DNA from 4 places in the Streptomyces sp. NPDC005141 genome. Region 1 is predicted to be linked to each of the others. Evidence: riboswitches for the same ligand, from Rfam matches in the RefSeq annotation. Region 1 holds a riboswitch; each other region holds the start of a gene.
What was found. Region 1 has a riboswitch for S-adenosylmethionine ahead of ACWD68_RS26620 (putative leader peptide). Riboswitches for the same ligand answer to the same signal wherever they lie in the genome.
Positions count from the first base shown of each region.

Region 1 (5,594 bases):
TGTCGAGCGCTCCGATGATCTCGGCCGCCGCCGTGTCGGCCACCTGGTCCTCCGGGACCGTCCTGGTCTTCACCGTCGTCCGACGGGCTTCGCCGGTCATATCGCCGTCTCCCTCCGGACCCGGGCCCGCACGTCGCGCAGACCGTTCCGTACCTTCTGCAGTGGGGTCGGCGGCAGGGTGCGCAGCGCGCCCCGCGAGTAGTGCCGCTCGACGTAGAACTGGATGACGGACACGACGCTGGTGAGGATCAGGTACCAGGCGGTGGCGACGAGGAGCAGCGGCACGATGTCACCTGGGTAGGTGCTGCCCATGGTCTGCACAGAGCCGAACAGGTCCAGCAGGGACACGTAGAAGACCAGCGAGGTGCCCTTGATCAGGCCGATCAACTGGTTGACGTAGTTGGGGGTGATGGAGCGCAGCGCCTGCGGGAGGACGATCCTCGCGAACTGGTAGCGCTTCGGCAGGCCGAGGGCGGAGGCCGCCTCGTGCTGGCCCTGGTCGACGGAGAGGATTCCGCCGCGCACCACTTCGGAGGCGTACGCCGCTTCGTTCAGGCTCAGTCCGATGACGGCGACCGCCATGTCGGTGGCCAGGCGGGACTCGTCGAAGGTGAAGAAGGCCGGACCGAACGGCACACCGACGCTCAACGTCTGGTACAGCGCGCTGAAGTTGTACAGGAACAGCAGGACGACGATGAGCGGTACCGAGCGGAACAGCCAGGTGTAGACCCAGCTCACCGCGCGCAGCACCGGACTCGGGGAGAGCCGGGCCAGCGCCAGCAGGACGCCACCCAGCAAGCCCAACACCGCACTGTAGATGGCGACTTCGAGGGTGATGAGCAGGCCGTCGAGGATCGTCGGGCGCAGGAACCAGTACTGGAAGCGGTCCCACTGGTAGAAGGGGTTGGTCACCAGGCCGTGGGTGATCTGGGCGACCAGCACGAGCACGACGGCCGTGATGATCCAGCGGCCGGGGCGCCGGAGCGGAAGGACCCGCTGAGCCGCGAGGGGCTTCGGAGCGGCGGGGACGTCGGGACGGGGGATCGCCTCGGCGGGCGGCGCTGATCCGGAGGACACAGCTATGCCCGGAGATTCACTCATGGAGAGCTCCAGCGGATTCGGACACCCCGGACCACGGCGAACGGCAGCGTGACGCGCAGCCGGAACGGCTCGGCACGACACGAGGGCACGGGCGCACAGGGAAACGGGGGCTGGACGGAGAAGGGGCACACCGCTACAGCGGTGGTCGTCAGCGGTTCAGCGGAAGAGCCGTCAGCCTTGACAGAGGGTGCGACACACGGCCGTACACAGCGCGCTGTTGACACGCAGCAGGTCGACGGAGCGGTCGGCGCACAGCACCACGCGGCCGAGGCGCCGCCATGCGGTCGTCCCATCAGCTGCGTGCATCGCCGTCACCATCGTTTCTCCGGTCCTGGGGCATTCCGTTGTGGGCCGCACGTTAGGCCCGCCCCGAAAAGAATGTCAATGCGGGTGCCCACCAGGTGAGACCGCGTGCCCGGCCTTCTTGACGGCATCACAGAGCGCACCGAGACTGGCGTGGACGGTCACGATTGTCAGCGCCCACGGTGCGGGTTCGTCCCGCTCCTGTGGTCATCGGCCCCGGCCCGCTGACAGGCAACCCTTCCACCGCGACGGGGTGCCCCGGGTGACGACCGGGTCCCGCCGGCGCGGCGGGGCAAGCGTGGTCTCGCGTCTCGCGAGCCCCGGAGTAGGACCGGTGGGGAATGCCCAAGAACGGCTTGACGAGGCGCCTGCACATCGATCTGTTGCGTGTCTCCAGCGCTTACTGATCCGCAGCCGGTCCGTTCGATCCGGACCGGTGCGACGAGCGCAGTCGTTCCGCATTCGGCCGCTGGTGCCCACAAGGCGGCGGTGGCTTCCTCGTTCCCCAAGGGAGAGTCATGCCCGAGACAGCTTCGCGCACTTCCAGCACGGCCAACTCACGTCCCTGTGACCAGGTTTCGTCCCCCTCGGAGCTTCGCATCGAGGTGGCGACATCCTCCGCCCGCCCCCACCGTGTCGACAGCCGCATCGGCGTCGGCCTGGCCGGCGGCTTCTACCCCGCACCGCACCGCTACGAGCTGTATCTGTCGGAGAGTTGTCCGCTCTCGCTGCGCATCGCGATCACCCTCGACCTGCTCGGTCTGAAGGACTCCGTGGCCACCACGCTCCTGACGCGCCCCACCGAGACACCTGACGCCTTCACCTCGCTGCGCCGTGCCTACGAGGCCACCGAGCACCACTACGACGGACCGCTGACGGCGCCCGCGCTGTGCGACCGGTGGAGCGGACGCATCGTCAGCAACCATACCCCCGACATCCTCCGCGATCTCGCGGGTCTGCTCTCCGGTCACGGCGCGGGTTGCCCTTCGACGCTGCGCCCGCCGGCCCTCGCCGCGGACATCGAGGCTCTCCGCGACCTGCTGGACCGCGACGTCACCCCGTCCGCCCAGCCCTCGGAACTCTCCGCGGCCCTGGAGTTGCTGGACTGCCAACTCGCCTCGCGGCCCCATGTTCTGGGCGAGACCCTGACGGCGGCGGACGTTGACGTGTGGGTGGCCCTCAGTCAACTGGACCCTGAGGGAACCCTCCGCTCGTTCCCCCGGCTCCTGGACTACGTACGCCGTCTGGGCGACCACCCCGCCTTCCGGGGCGGAGGCAGCGCCCGGCGGCGGTGAGGAGTCCGTAAGGCCCGTCCGGCCGGGTGAGCGGCCTGCTCACCCGTCCGGCTGAACGGGGAACCGGTCGCTGGGGCCCGGTGTCCGGACCGTTCAGCCGCGTGGGGTCAGTACGACGCCCGCGCCCTTCAGGGTCGAGGTCCACTCCCGGCCCTGGTCAACGGTCTTCCCCGGAGACCTCGCCTGCCCGCCGCACAGAGCGCCGGCCGGGACGGTCCACCGGTCTGCCCGCGTCCACGTGCGGTCCGCCGACGTTCGGCGCAGTCTATGAGCGTAGGAGAGCTACACCCAGACCACACGTCCGGCGGTCATAAGGAATGGCGATGGCTGACACAGGCGCGTCGACACCGCCGTCGGTGGCGCAGCGCAGGATTCTCGCCCCGCTCGCCCTCGCACAGTTCATCTGCAGCTTCGCCGGCTCCAACATGAACGTGATGATCAACGACATCAGCGAGGACCTCGACACCACCGTGCAGGGTGTGCAGATCGCGATCACGATCTTCCTGCTCGTCATGGCCGCGCTGATGATTCCCGGCGGCAAGCTGACGGACCGCTACGGCCGCAAACGCTGCTTCCTCGCCGGCCTGACGGTGTACGGGATCGGCGCGTTGCTGAGTGCCGTCTCCCCCGGCCTGGGTGTTCTCATCCTCGGCAACTCGATTCTCGAAGGCGTCGGAACGGCGCTGCTCATCCCGCCCGTCTACATCCTCACGACTCTTCTCTTCAACGACATGAACTCCCGCGCCCGCGCCTTCGGCGCAATCATGGCGCTGGGCGGCATCGGTGCGGCGGCGGGTCCGCTCATCGGCGGGCTCATCACCTCGTGGATCAGCTGGCGGGCCGCCTTCGTGTTCCAGGCCCTGATCATCGCCCTGATCATCGTGCTGAGCCGCCACCTCGAGGACCCGCTGTCCCCGGATCCGACACGCCCCTTCGACACCGTCGGAGCCGTCCTGTCGGCCACCGGCCTGGTCCTCATCGTCATGGGCATCCTGGCCGCCGACAACAACGTCTGGCTGATGACCGGCCTGCTCGCCCTCGGAGCGCTGACCCTGCTGTGGTTCTTCCGCTCCGTGCGTGCCCGCGAGTCGGCCGGCAAGGAACCGCTGCTGTCCACCAGCCTGTTCCGCAACCGCACTTCCAACCTCGGCCTCATCACCCAGAACATCCAATGGCTGTTGCTCATGGGATCGTCGTTCACCGTGGCCGCCTACCTCCAAGCGGTGCGCGGTTACGACGCCATCGCGACCGGTGTCATCTTCACGGCCGCCACGCTCGGTCTGCTCGCCACCTCCCTGGCCGCCGAACGACTCGCCCGGCGGTACCCCCAACGCACCCTGATCATCGCGGGCTTCGCCGTCTCGATCGCCGGCGTCGTCGTCCTGATCGCCATGGTCAACAGCTTCTCCAGCCCCTGGTCCTTCGCTCCCGGGCTCCTCCTGCTCGGACTGGGCCTCGGCGTGATGCTGACCCCGTCGGTCAACATCGTCCAGTCGAGCTTCACGGAGGACCGTCAGGGCGAGATCTCCGGCCTGTCCCGCAGTGTGTCGAACCTCGGCTCCTCGCTGGGCACCGCCGTCGCCGGCACGATCCTCGTGGCCGGGTTCACCACCCGCTCGTACGCCGCGGCCATGGTCACCCTCGCCGTGCTCGGGGTCATCGGACTCACGGCGGCGGCGCTCCTTCCCGGAAGCACCGGCAGCGCGCGCGGCACGGCGGGCACCCGGGCACGGAACGACGCCTGAATCCTGGAGCGGGTGCCGAACTGCCCCACACGAGAAGGGCAGTTCCGCTGAGCTCTGCCACCGGAACGTGCCCACAGCGCGAGCCGGCACGGGCACTGCGCCCGAACGAGATCGACGTCACCGTCACCGTCCTCGCTCCCGGCTACGCCTGCGAGCACGACACGGTGGTCTGGGGGGGGTCGACGACCAGGGCGACCGGGTTCCCGTCCTCACCCTTCAGTGGAACCGGGAGATGACCCTGCACCCGGGCAACGCGCTGGTCCTCGTGAACCTCAGCGGCTCGGCCCGGCCGCACAGGGTCAAGGCCTACACGGCCAAGGGCGAGATCAAGCCCTGCGTCCCGGTGAGGCCCGCCGCGCCGCGGAACGACTAGCGAGCCCTCCGCGATCGGGGTTCGCCGCCCGATCGGCCGAAGTACGGCGCGAGCCGCACGGCGGACGGCACACGGCGGACGGCACACGGCGGACGGCGGACAGCGGGCGCCGCACGGCATACGGCGGACGGTCACGTCGGGAGCCGGTCGTCGCGGTCGTCCTCGCCATGTCGAGGACGACCGCGGCCCGCCCACTACGCACAACCGCTGATCAGCGTGTAGTCAATCCCGGCGAAAGCCGCCTCATCAGCGCGTGTCCCTTGTTCCGCCGCCCCGCGGCCGCACTTCGATGGGCACAGCGAAGGCTTCGCGAACCCGGACGGACCACCGGACCCGCCTCCTCCCTCCATATGTCCTCTTCATGTCCTCTTCCCCGCATGCCCCGCGCATGTGCGTGACCCCTGCATGCCCTCCACATGCCCGCCTCACGGCCGGCCTTACGAACCCCTCACCACACAGGACTCGGTCCAGGTATGGAACTCCATGGAACCCGCACTTCCCGTTCCTCCGCCGCTGGAGCGGCGCCCCTCCGTTCCGTCGCATCCCTCCGCGTCCGACGGGCCCGCCGCTCCGTCGCGGTCGGGCTGGCTGGACGCGCTGCGCGGCATCGCCGCACTTCTCGTCGCGTTCGACCACTCGTCGTACGCCTTCATGGCGGAACTCCGCGGGCAGGTGATGCCCGAAGTGAACATCGGCCGGTACGGCGTCATGGTGTTCTTCCTCGTGAGCGGCTACGTCATCCCCGCGTCGCTCGAACGCCGGGGCTGCGTCCGGACC
Region 1 is NZ_JBSFYW010000038.1:41,324-46,917, forward strand. Features, by position in the region: gene ACWD68_RS26610 (amino acid ABC transporter ATP-binding protein) at 1-1, opposite strand, end outside; gene ACWD68_RS26615 (amino acid ABC transporter permease) at 97-1,101, opposite strand; SAM riboswitch class IV at 1,564-1,709, shown strand; gene ACWD68_RS26620 (putative leader peptide) at 1,746-1,811, shown strand; gene ACWD68_RS26625 (glutathione S-transferase C-terminal domain-containing protein) at 2,010-2,699, shown strand; gene ACWD68_RS26630 (MFS transporter) at 3,023-4,444, shown strand; gene ACWD68_RS26635 (hypothetical protein) at 4,677-4,817, shown strand; gene ACWD68_RS26640 (acyltransferase family protein) at 5,301-5,594, shown strand, end outside.

Region 2 (5,594 bases), on a different contig from region 1:
GGGCCGGCGGCAGAGCGGTGGCCGCGGCGGCCAACCGCTTGGTGCGCTCGGCCCGTTCACCCGGCTGCATGGTCAACGCCTCGTGCAGCGCCCGTGCGGTACCGATCACGTCGTACGGGTTCACGGAGATCGCGTCCTCGCCCAGTTCCTCGTACGCCCCGGCCTCCCGCGAGAGCACCAGCACACAGCCCTCGTCGGAGACGACCGGGATCTCCTTGGCGACGAGGTTCATGCCGTCCCTGATGGGGTTGACGAGAGCGACGTCGGCCAGCCGGTACGCGGCGAGCGAGCGCGCGAAGTCGTCCTTGACGTGCAACACCACCGGGGTCCAACCAGGCGTCCCGTACTGGGAGTTGATCTCGTCGGCCACACGCTGCACCTCGGCCGTGTACTCCCGGTACACCGCGAGGTCCTGCCGTGACGGGTAGGCGAAGGCCACATGGACCACCCGCTCGCGCCACTCCGGGTGGTCGTCGAGCAGCTGCCGGTACGCCAGCAGTCCCCGCACGATGTTCTTGGACAGCTCGGTCCGGTCGACGCGCACGACGGTCCTGCGGCCCTCGCCGATCTCCGTGCGCAGCGCGGCCATCCGTTCCTCGACGTCCTCCCGGTGGGAGCGTTCGCGCAGGAACTCGGCGTCCGCGCCGAGGCCGTGCACGCCGACGAGGGTCTCGCGCACGGGCGGCCGGGCGCCGTCCAGGTGCTCGATCGCCCGGGGGGCGCCCGAGGGCCAGGTCGCGGCGTAGCGCTCGGGGTCGGCTTCCTCCGCGCAGCGCATGAAGGCCGTCGCCCATCGCCAGGTCAGGAACGCCACCCGGTCCGCGCCGAGCATGCCGCCCACGAGTTCCGCCCGGATGTCGTCGGGGAGCATCCGGAAGTAGTCCTCGGGCGCCCACGGCGTGTGGGAGAAGTGGCCGATGCGCAGGTCGGGGCGCAGCTCGCGGAGCATCCCCGGCACCAGACACAGGTGGTAGTCCTGGACCAGCACCGCCGCTCCCTCGGAGGCCTCCTCGGCCAGCGCCTCGGCGAAGGCGCGGTTGTAGGTCCGGTACGCGGCCCACTGGCGCCGGAACTCCGCGTCGAAGACCGGCTCCAGCGGGGTCTGGTACAGCATGTGGTGGACGAACCACAGCACGGAGTTGGCGATGCCGTTGTAGGCGTCGGCGTGCACCTCGGCGTCGATGGCCAGCATCCGCACGCCGTCCTCGCCGACTCCGCGCGCGACGGCCTCCCGGTCGCCGTCGCCGAGGGCCGAGCACACCCATAGGGCGTCCGCGTCGGGCCCGATCGCGGAGAGGCCCGAGACGAGGCCGCCGCCGCCGCGCCGGGCGTGCAGCGAACCGTCCTCCCGTACCTCGTAGGTGATCGGGCCGCGGTTGGACGCGACCAGAATCCGGTGGGCACCGTGCGTTGAAGCCATGCCTCGAAACCTAGCCCCGTGTCGAAACGCTCAAACGTTCCCTTCGGCCGTATGCGATCGCGGGCCGGGAGGGCTGGTCTACGCGGCTTTGCGCCGCTGGTACTCGGAGATTTCGCTCATCGGGGGCCTTTCCTCCGTGTCCACCGAGTACGTGCGCGGCTGGAAACCGTCCCGGCCGCGCTCGAACTGGGTGAGGGCGGGACGGATCAGGTGACCGCGGGCCAGCCGGAGCTGGGCGGTGCGGTAGATCGCGGCGGCCATCCGGCCCAGGGCCTGGCCGTCCTGGTGGCGGTGCTTGCGGACACCGACGTCGACCTGGGCGAGGGCGTCCAGGCCCACCAGGTGCAGGGCGTCGACGAGCATGCCCAGTTCCACGCCGTAGCCGACGGGGAACGGGAGCTGTTCGAGCAGGGAGCGACGGGCCGCGTACTCGCCGCCGAGCGGCTGGACGAAGCCCGCGAGCTGCGGCCAGTGCATGTTCAGCAGGGGGCGGGCCATCAGCTCGGTGACCCGGCCGCCCTGTCCCGAGGCGCCGCCCAGGGGGCGGTCGTACATGGCCTTGACCAGATCGACACCGGGGTCGGTGAGCAGCGGGCCCACGATTCCGATGACGAAGTCGGACGAGAACTCCCTGAGGTCCGCGTCGATGAAACAGACGATGTCCCCGCTCGTCACGAGCAGCGACCGCCACAGCACCTCGCCCTTGCCGGGCACCGCGGGGATCCGCGGGAGGATGTCGTCGCGGTGCACGACTCTCGCGCCCGCGGCCGCGGCGACCGCGGAGGTGCGGTCGGTCGAGCCCGAGTCGACGACGACGATCTCGTCGACGAGCGGCACCTGCTGCATCAGGTCGTGGCGGATGATCGCGACGATCTCGCCGACCGTCTCCTCCTCGTTGAGCGCGGGCAGCACGACGCTGACCGTCGACCCGGTCGAGCGTTTCGCGGCCATGAGCTTGTGGAGCGGGCGGTCGGTCAGGGACCAGGAGCGTGTGCTCAGCCAGCTTTCGACGTCTTTCAGCACGGTCTGCGGCTCCTCACTGTCTGATCACACGCTCTCATCAGCGTGCCCGCTGCGGCCAGCGGCAGATGGATTGCCGTCGTCTCGCGGTTCGGACGACTATCTCAACTGTCCTGGCCTTCGGTTACAGTCTTGAACAACGCGGATGACCATCGCATGTCCTGGATCATCGCCGCGTATCGTGTTCAACAGTTCAACAATCAAATACCGCTCATCCAGAGGGGCAGAGGGATACGGCCCGATGAAGCCCCGGCAACCCTCCAGCCGGTCTCGTACCGATCGATGTCGATCGCGTCGCGAGGCTCCCGGCTCGGGAAGGTGCCAAATCCGTCTCACGGCGAAGTGCGTCGTGAGGAAGATGAGGAAAGGGCCTCGCCTCCATGGCTGCGCAGACAGTTGCAAGTACCACGAACTCCGCCGAAGCGGTGGACCTCGGCCCGGCAGCGGCGCTCTCCTGCCGCGAGTGCGGACACCGCGTCCCGCTCGGCCCGGTCTTCGCCTGCGAGGAGTGTTTCGGCCCGCTGGAGATCGCCTACGACTTCTCGGCCTACGAGACCGAAGAACTCCGCAAGCGCATCGAAGCGGGACCCGCGAACATCTGGCGCTACGCGCCCCTCCTGCCCGTCCCCGCGGACGTGGCGCAGAAGCCGAACATCAACCCCGGCTGGACCAAGCTCGTCCAGGCCGACAATCTGGCCCGCGAGCTCGGCGTCGACGCCGGCAAGCTCTTCGTCAAGGACGACTCCGGCAACCCGACGCACTCCTTCAAGGACCGCGTCGTCGCCCAGGCCATCGAAGCGGCCCGCGTCTTCGGCTTCACCACCCTCTCCTGCTCCTCCACGGGCAACCTCGCCGGTGCCGTGGGCGCCGCGGCGGCCCGCGCCGGCTTCCGCTCCTGCGTGTTCATCCCGCACGACCTGGAGCAGGGCAAGGTCGTCATGGCCGCGGTCTACGGCGGCGAGCTCGTCGGCATCCAGGGCAACTACGACGACGTGAACCGCTTCTGCTCCGAGCTGATCGGTGACCCGGCCGGCGAGGGCTGGGGCTTCGTCAACGTCAACCTGCGGCCGTACTACGCCGAGGGCTCCAAGACGCTGGCGTACGAGATCTGCGAGCAGCTCGGCTGGCGGCTCCCCGACCAGCTGGTCGTGCCGATCGCCTCCGGCTCCCAGCTCACGAAGATCGACAAGGGTCTGCAGGAGCTGATCAAGCTCGGGCTCGTCGAGGACAAGCCGTACAAGATCTTCGGCGCCCAGGCCGAGGGCTGCTCCCCGGTGTCCGTCGCCTACAAGGCCGGCCACGACGTCGTACGTCCGCAGAAGCCGGACACCATCGCCAAGTCGCTCGCCATCGGCAACCCCGCGGACGGGCCGTACGTGCTCGACATCGCGCGGCGCACCGGCGGTGCCGTGGAGGACGTGAACGACGAGCAGATCGTCGACGCGATCAAGCTGCTCGCACGCACCGAGGGCATCTTCGCGGAGACGGCCGGCGGCGTGACCGTCGGCGTCACCCGCAAGCTGATCGAGAACGGTCTCCTCGACCCGACCCTGACCACGGTCGTGCTGAACACCGGCGACGGCCTCAAGACTCTGGACGCGGTGGCCTCGGACACCGGGCTGACCGCGACCATCCGCCCGAACCTCGACTCCTTCCGAGAGGCTGGCCTCGCATCATGAGCGTCAACGTCCGCATCCCCACCATCCTGCGCACCTACACCGGGGGCGCCGCCGAGGTGACGGCCGAGGGCACGACCCTCGCCGAGGTCATCGCCGACCTGGAGAAGAACCACACGGGCATCGCCGCGCGCGTTCTGGACGACCAGGGCAAGCTGCGCCGCTTCGTCAACGTGTACGTCAACGACGACGACGTCAGGTTCGAGCAGGGCCTGGAGACGGCGACCCCGGACGGTGTGGGCGTCTCGATCATTCCGGCCGTCGCCGGGGGCTGATCGTTACCCTCGGTAATGCCGAACACGCTGAGTTCATCGAATTGCCCCCTCCGTGAGAGAAACGGAGGGGGCAATTCTGTATGGTTGAGCGCGCTACAGTTGGGGAAGTCGCTTCGCTTTCGATGTTGGTTTCATGCCGGACGCATATGAGTTCTCGCCCGGCATCCGACAAGAAGTAGCCAAAGTACCCCGCCTTTTTGAGCCTTTTATGGCATTTACGGGGCCCGACTTGCCCTGAATCCTTGCACATTCTCCGCATATCCGTGATCGGCCATGCCCAGAATTCTCGTCCGATTGACCTGTTGCAGACGGCAGTTGGACAGATACATTCAGCCGCGGTCGACGCGTTCCGGCGCACACCCCCAACCGTTGGGGGGTGAGGTCTGACCCGGATCCGCGAAGTGTGGATCTGTGCAAGGGCCAGTAATAGGGGAGTTAGGCATGGCTCAGGGCACCGTCAAGTGGTTCAACGCGGAGAAGGGGTACGGCTTCATCGCGGTCGACGGTGGTGCGGACGTCTTCGTGCACTACAGCGCGATTCAGATGGACGGCTACCGCACCCTTGAAGAGGGTCAGCGAGTGGAGTTCGAAATCTCGCAGGGCCAGAAGGGTCCGCAGGCGGACATGGTCAAACTCGCCGTCTGATCCGGGCGCGAACGGCCACCGACGCACTCACGCCGAGGGGCCCGCATCCCACCAGGGATGCGGGCCCCTCGTGCGTCCCCGGCCGTCTTCCGGGGTCCCCTGTCTGTCTCGCCAAGTCTTGTGCGCGCCCGCGAGCGCGCCCCGTGCGGGCGCCGCGTGTGCGCTCCGCCAGGGGCCCGTTTTCAGGAGAGGCGCTTGCACTCGCAGGGGTCGAGTGCTAATCATTGGCGTTAGCACTCTCCCAGTGAGAGTGACAGAACTTGGATCGGGTCAGCGAGGCCCGCGGGCCTGTGGGGCAAGGAACCACAAGGCTTGCAGGCCGTCCGTCGCGGGCGCGGGCACGATCCGGAGCAATCCACCCCGTCCGGGAGGACCACTTCACATGGCCAAGATCATCGCGTTCAACGAGGAGGCACGGCGCGGTCTCGAGCGCGGGATGAACCAGCTCGCTGACGCCGTCAAGGTCACCCTCGGCCCCAAGGGCCGTAACGTCGTCCTCGAGAAGAAGTGGGGCGCCCCCACGATCACCAACGATGGTGTTTCCATCGCCAAGGAGAT
Region 2 is NZ_JBSFYW010000013.1:15,724-21,317, reverse strand. Features, by position in the region: gene ACWD68_RS12925 (alpha,alpha-trehalose-phosphate synthase (UDP-forming)) at 1-1,420, opposite strand, end outside; gene ACWD68_RS12920 (glucosyl-3-phosphoglycerate synthase) at 1,499-2,443, opposite strand; SAM riboswitch class I at 2,649-2,805, shown strand; gene thrC (threonine synthase) at 2,821-4,119, shown strand; gene ACWD68_RS12910 (MoaD/ThiS family protein) at 4,116-4,391, shown strand; gene ACWD68_RS12905 (cold-shock protein) at 4,833-5,036, shown strand; gene groL (chaperonin GroEL) at 5,419-5,594, shown strand, end outside.
Region 2: another riboswitch for S-adenosylmethionine. It lies ahead of thrC (threonine synthase); the one in region 1 lies ahead of ACWD68_RS26620 (putative leader peptide).

Region 3 (5,594 bases), on a different contig from region 1:
GCGTTCGGCCTTGCCGCCGCCGTGCCCGTGGGCGCGCAGGCCCTCGGTGAGCTGCCAGCCGATGGTGAAGACCGGGTTCAGCGCGGTGGACGGCTCCTGGAACACCATGGCGGCGTGTGTGCCTCGCAGTGCGCGCAGCCGGGCAGGGGACGCGGTGAGCACGTCCTCTGCCGGGCCTACGGTGCCGTCGCCGAGCAGTACCCGGCCGCGGGCGGTCGCGGTGGCGGGCAGCAGCCCGAGGACCGACTTGGCGGTCACGGTCTTGCCGCTGCCGCTCTCGCCGACCAGGGCGAGCACCTCCCCTGGAGTGACGGACAGGCTCACCCCCTTCACCGCGGGGGCCGGACCGGCGTCCGTGGCGAAGGTGACATGCAGGTCCTCGATGCGCAGCAGGTCAGGCATGGTCCGCGCCTCCGTCCGTTCCGGTGGCGGTCGCGGTCGAGTCGCCGCGCCGCCGGAGCCGCGGGTCGGCCAGGTCGGTGAGGCTCTCGCCGAGCAGGGTGGTGCCGAGCACGGTGAGCACGATGGCCAGGCCCGGCGGTATCGCGGTCCACCACAGGCCTGAAGTGACGTCGGCGACCGATCGGTTGAGGTCGTAGCCCCACTCGGCGGCCGAGTTGGGCTCGATGCCGAAGCCGAGGAAGCCGAGCCCGGCGAGGGTGAGGATGGCCTCGGAGGCGTTGATGGTGAAGATCAGCGGGAGGGTGCGGACCGAGTTGCGCAGCACGTGCCGGAACATGATCCGCCAGGTCCCGGTGCCGATGACTCGGGCCGCGTCCACGAACGGCTCCGCCTTCACCCGGATCACCTCGGCCCGTACGACGCGGAAGTACTGCGGTACGAAGGCCACGGCGACCGAGCAGGCCGCCGCGCCGAGGCCTCCGACGAGACTCGACTGTCCGCCGCTGATCACGATGGACATGACGATGGCGAGCAGCAGTGGCGGGAACGCGTAGAGCGCGTCGGCCAGCCCCACCAGCAACCGGTCCAGGCGTCCGCCGAGATAGCCGGAGGCCAGGCCCAGCACGGTGCCGGGGACCACGGAGAGCAGCAGCGAGGCGAGGATGATCTCCAGCGCGGTCCGGGCGCCCCACACTGTGCGGGACAGCACGTCGTACCCCGCGATGGTGGTGCCCAGCGGATGGGCCCCGCTGGGGGATTGCTGCGACCCGAACAGTCCTCCGCCGTCCTGGAGTTGTGAGTATCCGTACGGGGCGAGCAGGGGGCCGAGGAGCGCGGTGAGGAGGAACAGCGCGGTGAGTACGGCGCCGGTGAGCAGCATGGCGCGCTGCACCGCGCCGCCGGTGAGCAGCCGTGCGCGCAGGCGGTCCGGCAGCAGGGTCGGCCGTCGCACGAGGAGTTGGGCCACGGCTCAGTACCTCACTCGGGGATCGATCAGCGCCGCGACGACATCGACGAGGAAGTTCGTCACCGCAACGACCACGGCGAACAGGGCCACGATTCCCTGTACCGCGGGGAAGTCACGCACCGTCAGGTAGTGGGCGAGTTCGTAGCCGAGGCCCTTCCACTCGAAGGTGGTCTCCGTCAGCACCGCTCCGCCGAGCAGCCCGGCGACCTGGAGTCCCAGGACGGTGACGACGGGAATCAGGGCGGGTCGGGTGGCGTGCCGGGTGACCAGGCGGAAGGGCGCCACGCCTCGGGAACGGGCAGCCTCGACGTAGTCGGCGCCGAGGGTGCCGATCAGGTTCGTGCGCACCAGCCGCAGGAGGATGCCGGCGACGAGCAGGCCCAGCGCCAGGGCGGGGAGCACGGCGTGCTTCAGGACGTCCGTGACAGCCGGTATGTCGCCGCTGCGGAGAGCGTCGACGAGGTAGAGCCCTGTCGTGCTGGTCTGGTTCTGGAGGAAGAGCTGGACGTCGGTGCTCGCCCGGCCGGACGCCGGCAGCCAGCCGAGCTGGATCGCGAAGACGAGCTTCAGCAGCAGTCCCACGAAGAACACGGGGGTGGCATAGGTGAGGACGGCGAAGAGCCGCAGCGCCGCGTCGGGTGCGCGGTCCCGGTGGGAGGCCGCCACCATGCCGAGGGGGACGCCCACGACGAGCGCCACGGTGAGGGCGTAGAAGGCGAGTTCGACGGTGGCGGCGCCGTACGTGCCCAGCACGTGTGTCACGGGCTGGTTGTCGGTGACGGTGCGGCCGAAGTCGCCGGTCGCCAGGGATTTCAGGTAGTCCAGGTACTGGGTGAGCAACGGCCGGTCGTAGCCCGCCTGGTGCAGCTTGGCCTGGAGCTGGTCCGGGGTGAGCCGGTCGCCGAAGGCGGCGCTGATCGGGTCACCGGTCGCGCGCATCAGGAAGAAGACGAGGCTGACCAGGATGAACATGGTGGGGATGATGAGGAGGAAGCGGACCACGAGGTAGCGGGCGAGTCCGTACCCCCCGGCGCCGTCGGCCGGGATACCGACGGCGCCGGGGGTGTCCTGGGTGAGGGCGCTCACTTCTTCGCGAGCCCGGCCCAGCGGAAGGTGTACGCGCTGTTCAGCTCGTCGGGCACACCGCTGATGTCGGTACGGGTGACGATCGCGGTGGACCCCTGGAGCAGCGGCAGCAGTGGCACCGACGCGGCGGCCTTGTCCTGTGCCCGCTTGAGCAGTTCGGCTCGCTCGGCGGTGTCGCTCTCCGACTCCTCCTTCTTGATCAGCTCGCGTACGGCGGGGTCGGAGTAGTCGTTGGCGACCCAGCTGTTGGCCGAGTAGAAGGGCGCGAGGTAGTTGTCCGCGTCGAGGTAGTCGGCGTACCAGCCCAGCTGATAGAGCGGGTAGAGGTGCTTGATGCGGTCCTTGCCGTACTGGGTCCACTCGGTGGACTGGAGGTTCACCTTGAACAGTCCGGTGGCTTCGAGCTGCGTCTTGATCAGCGCGTACTCGTCGGCCGAGGACGAGCCGTAGTGGTCACTGTTGTACTGCAGGTTGAGGGTGATGGGGGTGCTCACCTTGGCCGCCTTCAGCCGTGCGGCGGCCGCGGCCTTGTCGGGGCCGCCCTTCTTGTCGCCGTAGAGCGACTTGAAGGAGTCGGTTGCGCCGGTGAGTCCGTCGGGTACGGAGCTGTACAGCGGCTGGTAGCTGTTCTTGTAGACCTGCTGGGCGAGTTGGGCCCGGTCGACGGAGTCGGCGACGGCCCGGCGTACGGCCAGCGCCTTGGCCTTGTCGGCGTTCTTGGTCTTGGTGCCGTACGGCTGGGTGGTGAAGTCGAAGACGATGTAGCGGATGCCGTTGCCGGAGCCGGTGTGGACCTTGACGTCCTTCTTCTTGGCCAGGTCGTCGAGGTCGGCTGTGGTGAGGGTGCGGTAGACGGCGTCGACGGTGCCCTGTTGGACGTCGAGTTTCAGGTTGCTGGCGTCGGTGTAGTACTTGAGCTGGACGTTCTTGGTCTTGGGGGTGCCCAACTGGCCGCCGTAGGCGCTGTTGGCGGTGAAGGAGACCAGCGAGTTCTTGTCGTAACTCGTGACGCCGTACGGGCCGTTCCAGGGCTTGGCCGCGACGATGGCCTTGTCGTCGAGGATCTTGTCCGCGGGGAAGACCTGCTCGTCGACGACGAGGCCGGCCGCGGTGGACAACACCTGCGGGAACAGCGTGTCGTTGGCGGACTTGAGGGTGAAGACGGCGGTGGTGGGTGTCGGGGCGGCGACGGAGTCGAGGTTGTACAGGAGCGACGACGGGCCGTTCTCGTCGGCGATCTTCAGATTGCGGTCGAAGCTGAACTTGACGTCGGACGAGGTCAGTCGGTGACCGTTGCTGAATTTCAGCCCCTTCTTGAGGGTGACCGTGTACTCCTTGGGACCCGTGAGCTTGATTCCGGTGGCCAGGTCCGGGGAAACCTCCGTGGCACCGTTCTTCACGCTGAGCAGGGTCGCGTAGACCTCGGTCTCGATGGTGCCGGAGCCCGCGTCCCAGGCGCCCGCCGGGTCGAGGCTGGTCACCTGGTCCGTCGTACCGACGGTGATCGTCGCACCGCCGGAACCGGAACCACTGGAATCCTTGGTGCTCGTGCAGCCCGTCAGGGCGACCAGGAACGCCGTCCCGAGTGACAGGGCTCCAAGGCCGGGGCGGACGGATCGGATCGGTCTCGGGCTGTTGTGCTGAGCCATGGCAGGTCTCTGCTTCCGCATGGGTGGGGACGCGTGGGAGCCGCGGCAGCCGGACGGGTCGGCAGGAGGCCGACCAGGCGTGCGTGCGCGGTCGCGTGAAACGTCAAGGATGAAAAGGGAGTTGCCTGAACGTCGTCGAGTCGGCCGACGAGTCGATCAGCCGCGACAGAGACAGCTGCAGACCATCAGCAGGTCGACATGACGTCGGGAGCACAGCACGAGGGCACTTGCCACGCCGTCCTCCTGGGGTGTCGCCGGCTCACGGGCCGGTCGGATCGCACTTGCAGAACTGGAATATCCGCCGAGCCTTCACCTGGGGCACCCCGCTGCGTCGAGGGTTGCCGTCCGGCCAGCCAGGGCTTGATCACCGGAACTCGTAGCTCGCGCTCACCGTAGATCGACAATTCTCTCGGCGTCAAGAGTTCGCCGTGCCGGAATGACATGGACGGGCACGGCAGTTGCACGGAGAACATCAAGTGCAGCCGGAGGGAGTGGACATGACCGTCCAAGACATCGACCGGGTGAGTTTCGTCCAGGAGTGGGAGGAGTGGCACCGGGGGAAGGAGGCGGTACTCGCCGGCCCCCACGGGTTTCTCGCGATCACCAGCCTCCACTGGCTGAGTGCGCTGCCGACCCGGTTCGAGGACGCCCCGGGAGCCTGGTCGAGCACCGCCGACGGGGTGGTGGTCGAGCTGGAGGCGGAGGACGAACTGACCGTCGACGGGCAAGTGGTGCGCGGGCGACACGACTTCGGCGTCATCGCCGAACGGGACAGCGTGTATGTCGGCTCGGGTGACGCGGTGATCGAGGTCGCCAAGCGCGGAGGGCACGACATTCTGCGGCCCCGCCATCCCGGCAACGCGCTGCGCGCCGCCTTCACCCGCACCCCGGCCTACGCCCCTGATCCCCGCTGGGTCCGCGCCGGGCGGTTCCTGCCCTTCGACGCGCCGCGCGCGGTCACCGTCGGTGCGGCCGTCGAAGGGCTGGAGCATGTCTACGACTCCCCCGGCCAGGTCGAGTTCGAGCTGGACGGAGTGCCGCGGCACCTCACCGCGTTCAACGGCAACGCTCCTGGCAGCCTGATGGTGCTGTTCACGGACAAGACCTCCGGCGTGACCACCTACGCGGCGAACCGTGCCCTGCAGATCGCCGCACCTGGCAGTGAGGGCAGGGTGACGCTCGACTTCAACCGCGCCGCGAACCTGCCCTGCGCCTACACGGATCTGGCGACCTGCCCGCTGCCGCCGGCCGAGAACCGGCTGCCGGTCGCGATCGAGGCGGGCGACAGGCTCCCCCTGGAGCGTGGCGGACAGCCCTGACGGGACTCCGCGAGACCCCCGTGTCCGGGTCGCCGCGCGGCCCGGACGCCACCGCCGTGGCGACGATCGCCCCGCCGCCCACCGCGCAGGACGGGTGCGGCGGTGGTCCGGATGCCGTGGCCGGGACGGCGACCGGGGCGACGGCCGGGCGGGGCCGCCCGAGCCGCCTTC
Region 3 is NZ_JBSFYW010000017.1:30,697-36,290, reverse strand. Features, by position in the region: gene ACWD68_RS15895 (dipeptide ABC transporter ATP-binding protein) at 1-402, opposite strand, end outside; gene ACWD68_RS15890 (ABC transporter permease) at 395-1,369, opposite strand; gene ACWD68_RS15885 (ABC transporter permease) at 1,373-2,455, opposite strand; gene ACWD68_RS15880 (ABC transporter substrate-binding protein) at 2,452-4,104, opposite strand; SAM riboswitch class IV at 4,377-4,486, opposite strand; gene ACWD68_RS15875 (DUF1684 domain-containing protein) at 4,602-5,423, shown strand.
Region 3: another riboswitch for S-adenosylmethionine. It lies ahead of ACWD68_RS15880 (ABC transporter substrate-binding protein); the one in region 1 lies ahead of ACWD68_RS26620 (putative leader peptide).

Region 4 (5,594 bases), on a different contig from region 1:
GGGTGACCAGTCTCTTCCCGTTCCTGTTCTTCCTGCCGCTGCGGTTCCCGGCCTGGGTGGTGCTGCCGTTCTGGTTCGCCCTGCAGTGGCTGGCGGCGGGCCGCAGCGAGTCGGGTCCCGGGGTCGCCTATCTGGCCCACCTCGTGGGCTTCTCTCTGGGTTTCGTCTACGCGTGGGCGCGCTTCGGGCGCCGTACGACCGCAGCCCCCTCCGCGGAGGCGCTGCCGGGACCCCAGGCGCAGCAGCCGGGCCAGGTGGACCGCGAGTAGGGTGAGATCCCCAGCAGTGGCCCCCGAGGGAGAGAACCAGCCGTGATCACCGCGATCGTCCTCATCAAGACCAGCGTGGACCGGATCCCCGAGATCGCCGAGTCGATCGCGTCGCTGGAGAGCGTCAGCGAGGTCTTCTCCGTCACCGGCACCTACGACCTGATCGCGATGGTCCGGGTCAAGGCCCACGACGACCTGGCGGACGTCATCCCCGGCAAGATCAGCAAGATCCCGGGCGTCGAGGCGACGGACACCCACGTGGCGTTCCGTACGTACTCGGAGCACGACCTGGAGGCGGCGTTCGCGATCGGCCTCGACTCCTGACCGACGGGACACCGCCTCCGGGCGGGGGCACGGGCGTCAGACGGCCGGGACGCAGCGGCCGTCCTCGGTGCGGTACTGCCACCGCGCACCGTCCCGGACCAGCTCACGCACCGCGCGGACGAAACGCTCCACGTGCTCGTCGGGGGTACCGGCGCCGAAGCTGACGCGGATGGCGTTGAGGGACTTCTCGCCGGGGGCCGCCTCGGGGGCGCCGCACTCCCCCTGGGTCTCCGGGTCGCTGCCGAGCAGCGTGCGGACCAGCGGGTGGGCGCAGAAGAGGCCGTCGCGGACGCCGATGCCGTACTCGGCGGAGAGCGCGGCAGCGAAGTGCGAGCTGTTCCAGCCCTCGACGACGAAGGAGATGACGCCGACCCGCGGGGCGTCGTCGCCGAAGAGGGAGAGGACCCGGACCTCCGGGACCTCCGCGAGACCCGCGCGGACGGTGCGGATCAGGTGCTGCTCGCGGGCGACGAGGTTGTCGAAACCCTCCTCGGTGAGCGCCTTGCAGGCCGACGCGATCGAGTAGGCGCCGATGACGTTCGGCGAGCCCGCCTCGTGCCGCGCGGCGCTGTGGTGCCACTCCACGTCCACGCCGCCGTCCGCGCGCCGGGAGACCTTGCGGCTGGCGCCGCCGCCCGCGAGGTACGGCTCGGCCTCGCGCAGCCAGTCGGAACGGCCCGCGAGGACACCGGAGCCGAAGGGCGCGTACAGCTTGTGCCCGGAGAAGGCGACCCAGTCGACGTCGAGGTCCTGGACCGACACCGGGTGGTGCGGGGCGAGCTGCGCGGCGTCGAGGACGATCCGGGCGCCGTGGGCGTGCGCGACGGCGGCCAGCTCACGCACCGGCCACAGCTCCCCGGTGACGTTCGAGGCGCCGGTGACACAGACCAGGGCCGGTCCGTGGGGGTCACGGCCGGCGAGGGCGCGCTCCAGCGTGGCGACGGCCTCGCCGGGGGTGCGCGGGGCGTTCAGGTAGGTCACCCGGGCGTCGCGCCAGGGCAGCAGCGAGGCGTGGTGCTCGGTCTCGAAGACGAAGACCTGGCAGTCGGCCGGGAGCGCGGCGGCGAGCAGGTTGAGCGAGTCGGTGGTGGAGCGGGTGAAGACCACCTGGTCTCCGGCGCGGCAGTCGAGGAACTCCTCGACGGTCCTGCGGGCGTTCTCGAAGAGGTCGGTGGACAGCTGCGAGAGGTAGCCGGCGCCCCGGTGGACGCTGCCGTAGTACGGCGCGTACGCGGCCACGTCGTCCCACACCCGCTGGAGGGCGGGCGCGCTGGCGGCGTAGTCGAGGGCGGCGTAGGTGACCTCGCCGCCGGTGACGAGCGGGACGGTGACATCCCGGCCCAGAACGGGCAGGGCCCCCGAAGTGTCGTGGCAGACGGACTGATCGGCGGCAGCGGTGGAGACAGACATGGCGAGCTCCTGTGAGAGGCAGGCGGGATCGCTGCGCGAGCCGGCCGCCCGGAGGCAGGGCTCAGCGCAGGGAAAGGTGAAAAGGGTGTGCGGAGGCGGGGCTCGACGCCCTATCGCATTCGCTTGCTCACAGAAGGCTCCCTCGAACGACCAGGACCCCTGGTTGCATCCACTCGAAAGAGTGCGAGGGGTCCGCGCTTGCCGTAGACCTCGCTGCCTACGACCTGGTCTTCACCCGGGGCACCCCGCCACGGACGGAGGGTTGCCGGACAGCCGGCCGGGGCCACATGGCTGTCACTCATGACCTGATACAGCATCTTGCCAGAAGATCTTCGACGCGCAAGGCGCAGTCCGGATCGTGGACTGCGCCCCCCGCGTCGCCTCGCCCGGGAATCAGGCGTTGCTGGCGGCCACCCACCGGTCCAGGGTGCGCTTCGCGGCCCCGGAGTCGATCGCCTCTGCCGCCTTCTCCATTCCGGCGCGGAGCTGGTCGGCGAGCGGAGCGCCGGTCGGTGACAGGGCCACCAGGGCCGCCGCCGAGTTCAGCAGGACCGCGTCCCGTACGGGCCCGGTCTCGCCGTCCAGCAGGCGCCGGGCGACCTCGGCGTTGTACGAGGCGTCGGCGCCTCGCAGGGCCTCCACCGGGACGATGCCGAGACCGACGTCGCGCGGGTCGAAGCGCTCCTCGGTGACCTTGCCGTCGCGGACCACCCAGACGTGGGAGCCCGCGGTGGTGGTCAGTTCGTCGAGGCCGTCGTCGCCGCGGAAGACCAGCGAGGAGTTGCCGCGCTCGGCGAACACACCCGCCACGATCGGCGCCATGCGGGGGTCGGCGACTCCGACCGCCTGGGCCTTCACCCGCGCCGGGTTGGTCAGCGGGCCGAGCACGTTGAAGGTCGTCCGGATGCCCAACTGGCCGCGTGCCGCCGCCGCATGACGCAGCGCCGGGTGGAACTTCACCGCGAAGCAGAAGGTGATCCCGGCCTCTTCGGCCACCTCGGCGACCCGCTTCACCGGCAGTTGGAGATTGACGCCGAGCTTCTCCAGGACGTCCGACGAGCCGGACGCGGAGGACGCGGCCCGGTTGCCGTGCTTGACGACCTTGGCGCCGGTGCCGGCCACCACGATCGAGGACATCGTGGAGATGTTGACGGTCTTCGCGCCGTCGCCGCCCGTACCGACGATGTCGACGGTGCGCCCGGGGACCTCGATCACATTGGCGTGCTCGTACATCGCCCGGACGAGCCCGGAGATCTCCTGGACGGTCTCGCCCTTGGCCCGCAGGGCCACCACGAACCCGGCGATCTGCGCGTCGGTCGCCTCGCCGCGCATGATGCGGTCCATCGCCCAGGCCGTGTCGTCCGCGCTCTGGTCGCGGCCTTCGAGCAGGCCGTTCAGTACCTGGGGCCAGGAACGGACCGCCGCGGTGTCGCCTCCAGCGGGGTTCACAGCGCTCATGGTCGCTCCTGGGTTCGTAGGTGACGCGAGGGACTCACCCCTTGCGCGGGGTGAGTCCACCCTATCCAGCCCGGGAGACGGCAAAGAGCCCCGTCCATTGCATGGACGGGGCTCTTTCCGTGGCGAACTGTGGGGATCAGTGGTGGCCGTGGCCGCTCGTGATCTCCTTGTACTCCTCGACGGTGGGCTTGGGGATCTGGTTATCCTCCCCGTAGAAGCCCTCGCTCATCTTGGCGCGCAGCTTCTGCGTGCCCGAGACCTTGCGCTCGACACCGTTCTCGTCGACCGCCGGGCCGATCTCGGCCGGCTTGTACTGCTCGTGCGCGGTGAGCGTGTGCAGCGCGTCCTGGCTGAGCGGCTCGTGGACCTCGATGAACTCACCGTGCGGCAGGCGCTTGATGATGCCCGACTCGCGGCCGTGCAGCACCTTGTCCCGGTCCCGGCGCTGAAGGCCGAGGCAGATCCGCTTGGTGGCGATGAACGTGAGCACCGGCACGACGAAGAACGCGATCCGGACGAACCAGGTGATCGAGTTGATCGACAGGTGGAAGTGCGTGGCCCAGATGTCGTTGCCGCCGCCGACGAGCAGGACGAAGTACCAGCTGATCCAGGCGGCACCGAACGCGGTCCGGGTCGGGACGTTGCGCGGGCGGTCCAGGATGTGGTGCTCGCGCTTGTCGCCGGTGACCCAGGACTCGATGAACGGGTAGACCGCGATCGCGACCAGGACCAGCGGGAAGATCACCAGCGGGATGAACACACCCAGGACGAGCGTGTGACCCCAGAGGTTGATCTCCCAGCCCGGCATGACACGGATCAGGCCCTCGGAGAAGCCCATGTACCAGTCGGGCTGGGCGCCCGTGGACACCATGTCCGGACGGTACGGACCCATCGACCAGATCGGGTTGATGGACGCGATCGCCGCGATGGCCGCGATGACACCGAAGACCAGGAAGAAGAAGCCTCCGGCCTTGGCCATGTAGACCGGCAGCAGCGGCATGCCGACGACGTTGTTGTTCGTCTTGCCGGGGCCCGCGAACTGCGTGTGCTTGTGGTAGAAGACCAGGATCAGGTGGCCCACCACCAGGCCGAGCATGATGCCCGGCAGCAGCAGCACGTGCACCGAGTAGAAGCGGGCAACGAAGTCGCCGCCCGGGAACTCGCCGCCGAACAGGAAGAACGACAGATACGTGCCCACGATCGGCACGGACAGGACCGCGCCCTCCATGAAGCGGACGCCGGTGCCGGAGAGCAGGTCGTCCGGGAGCGAGTAACCGGTGAAGCCGGTGAACATGCCGAGGACGAACAGCAGGAATCCGAAGACCCAGTTGACCTCACGCGGCTTGCGGAACGCACCCGTGAAGAACACGCGCATCATGTGCACGAACATGCCGGCGAGGAAGATCAGCGCCGCCCAGTGGTGGATCTGCCGGATCAGCAGACCACCGCGCACATCGAAGGAGATGTGCATGGTCGAGTTGAACGCCTCGGACATCAGCTGGCCCTGCAGCGGGACGTAGCTGCCGTGGTACTCCACCTCGTTCATCGACGGGTGGAAGAACAGCGTCAGGTACACACCCGTGAGGATGATGATGATGAAGCTGTACAGGCAGATCTCACCCAGCATGAACGACCAGTGGTCGGGGAAGATCTTGCGCATGTTGGACTTGGCCAGGGAGTAGATCCCCAGACGGCCGTCGGCCCAGTCGGCCACCCGCTCACCGGCGGGCGCCTTCTCGCGCGAGGAGCGCGAGTCGGAGGTGGGGGTAGTGCTCATCCGCGCTCCCAGAATGCAGGACCGACGGGCTCTTCGAAGTCGCTGAGCGCCTCGAGGTAGCCCTCGTCGTTCACACCGATGCGCAGTTGCGGCAGGGCGTGACCGGCCGGGCCGAAGATGACTCGGGCACCGTCGGAGAGGTCGAAGGTGGACTGGTGGCACGGGCACAGGGCGTGGTGCGTCTGCTGCTCGTACAGGGAGATCGGGCAGCCGACGTGGGTGCAGATCTTCGAGTAGGCCACGATGCCGTCGTAGGACCACTCGAGTTCCTGCTTGTCCTTGATGTTCTCCGGCTGGAGCCGGATGATCATCAGGGCCGACTTGGCGATCTCCTTCTGGAAGTCCTCGTCGTGCTC
Region 4 is NZ_JBSFYW010000030.1:33,025-38,618, forward strand. Features, by position in the region: partial or broken gene ACWD68_RS23190 (rhomboid family intramembrane serine protease) at 1-315, shown strand, start outside; gene ACWD68_RS23195 (Lrp/AsnC family transcriptional regulator) at 312-593, shown strand; gene ACWD68_RS23200 (aminotransferase class V-fold PLP-dependent enzyme) at 630-2,003, opposite strand; SAM riboswitch class IV at 2,193-2,309, opposite strand; gene trpD (anthranilate phosphoribosyltransferase) at 2,397-3,461, opposite strand; gene qcrB (cytochrome bc1 complex cytochrome b subunit) at 3,598-5,238, opposite strand; gene qcrA (cytochrome bc1 complex Rieske iron-sulfur subunit) at 5,235-5,594, opposite strand, start outside.
Region 4: another riboswitch for S-adenosylmethionine. It lies ahead of ACWD68_RS23200 (aminotransferase class V-fold PLP-dependent enzyme); the one in region 1 lies ahead of ACWD68_RS26620 (putative leader peptide).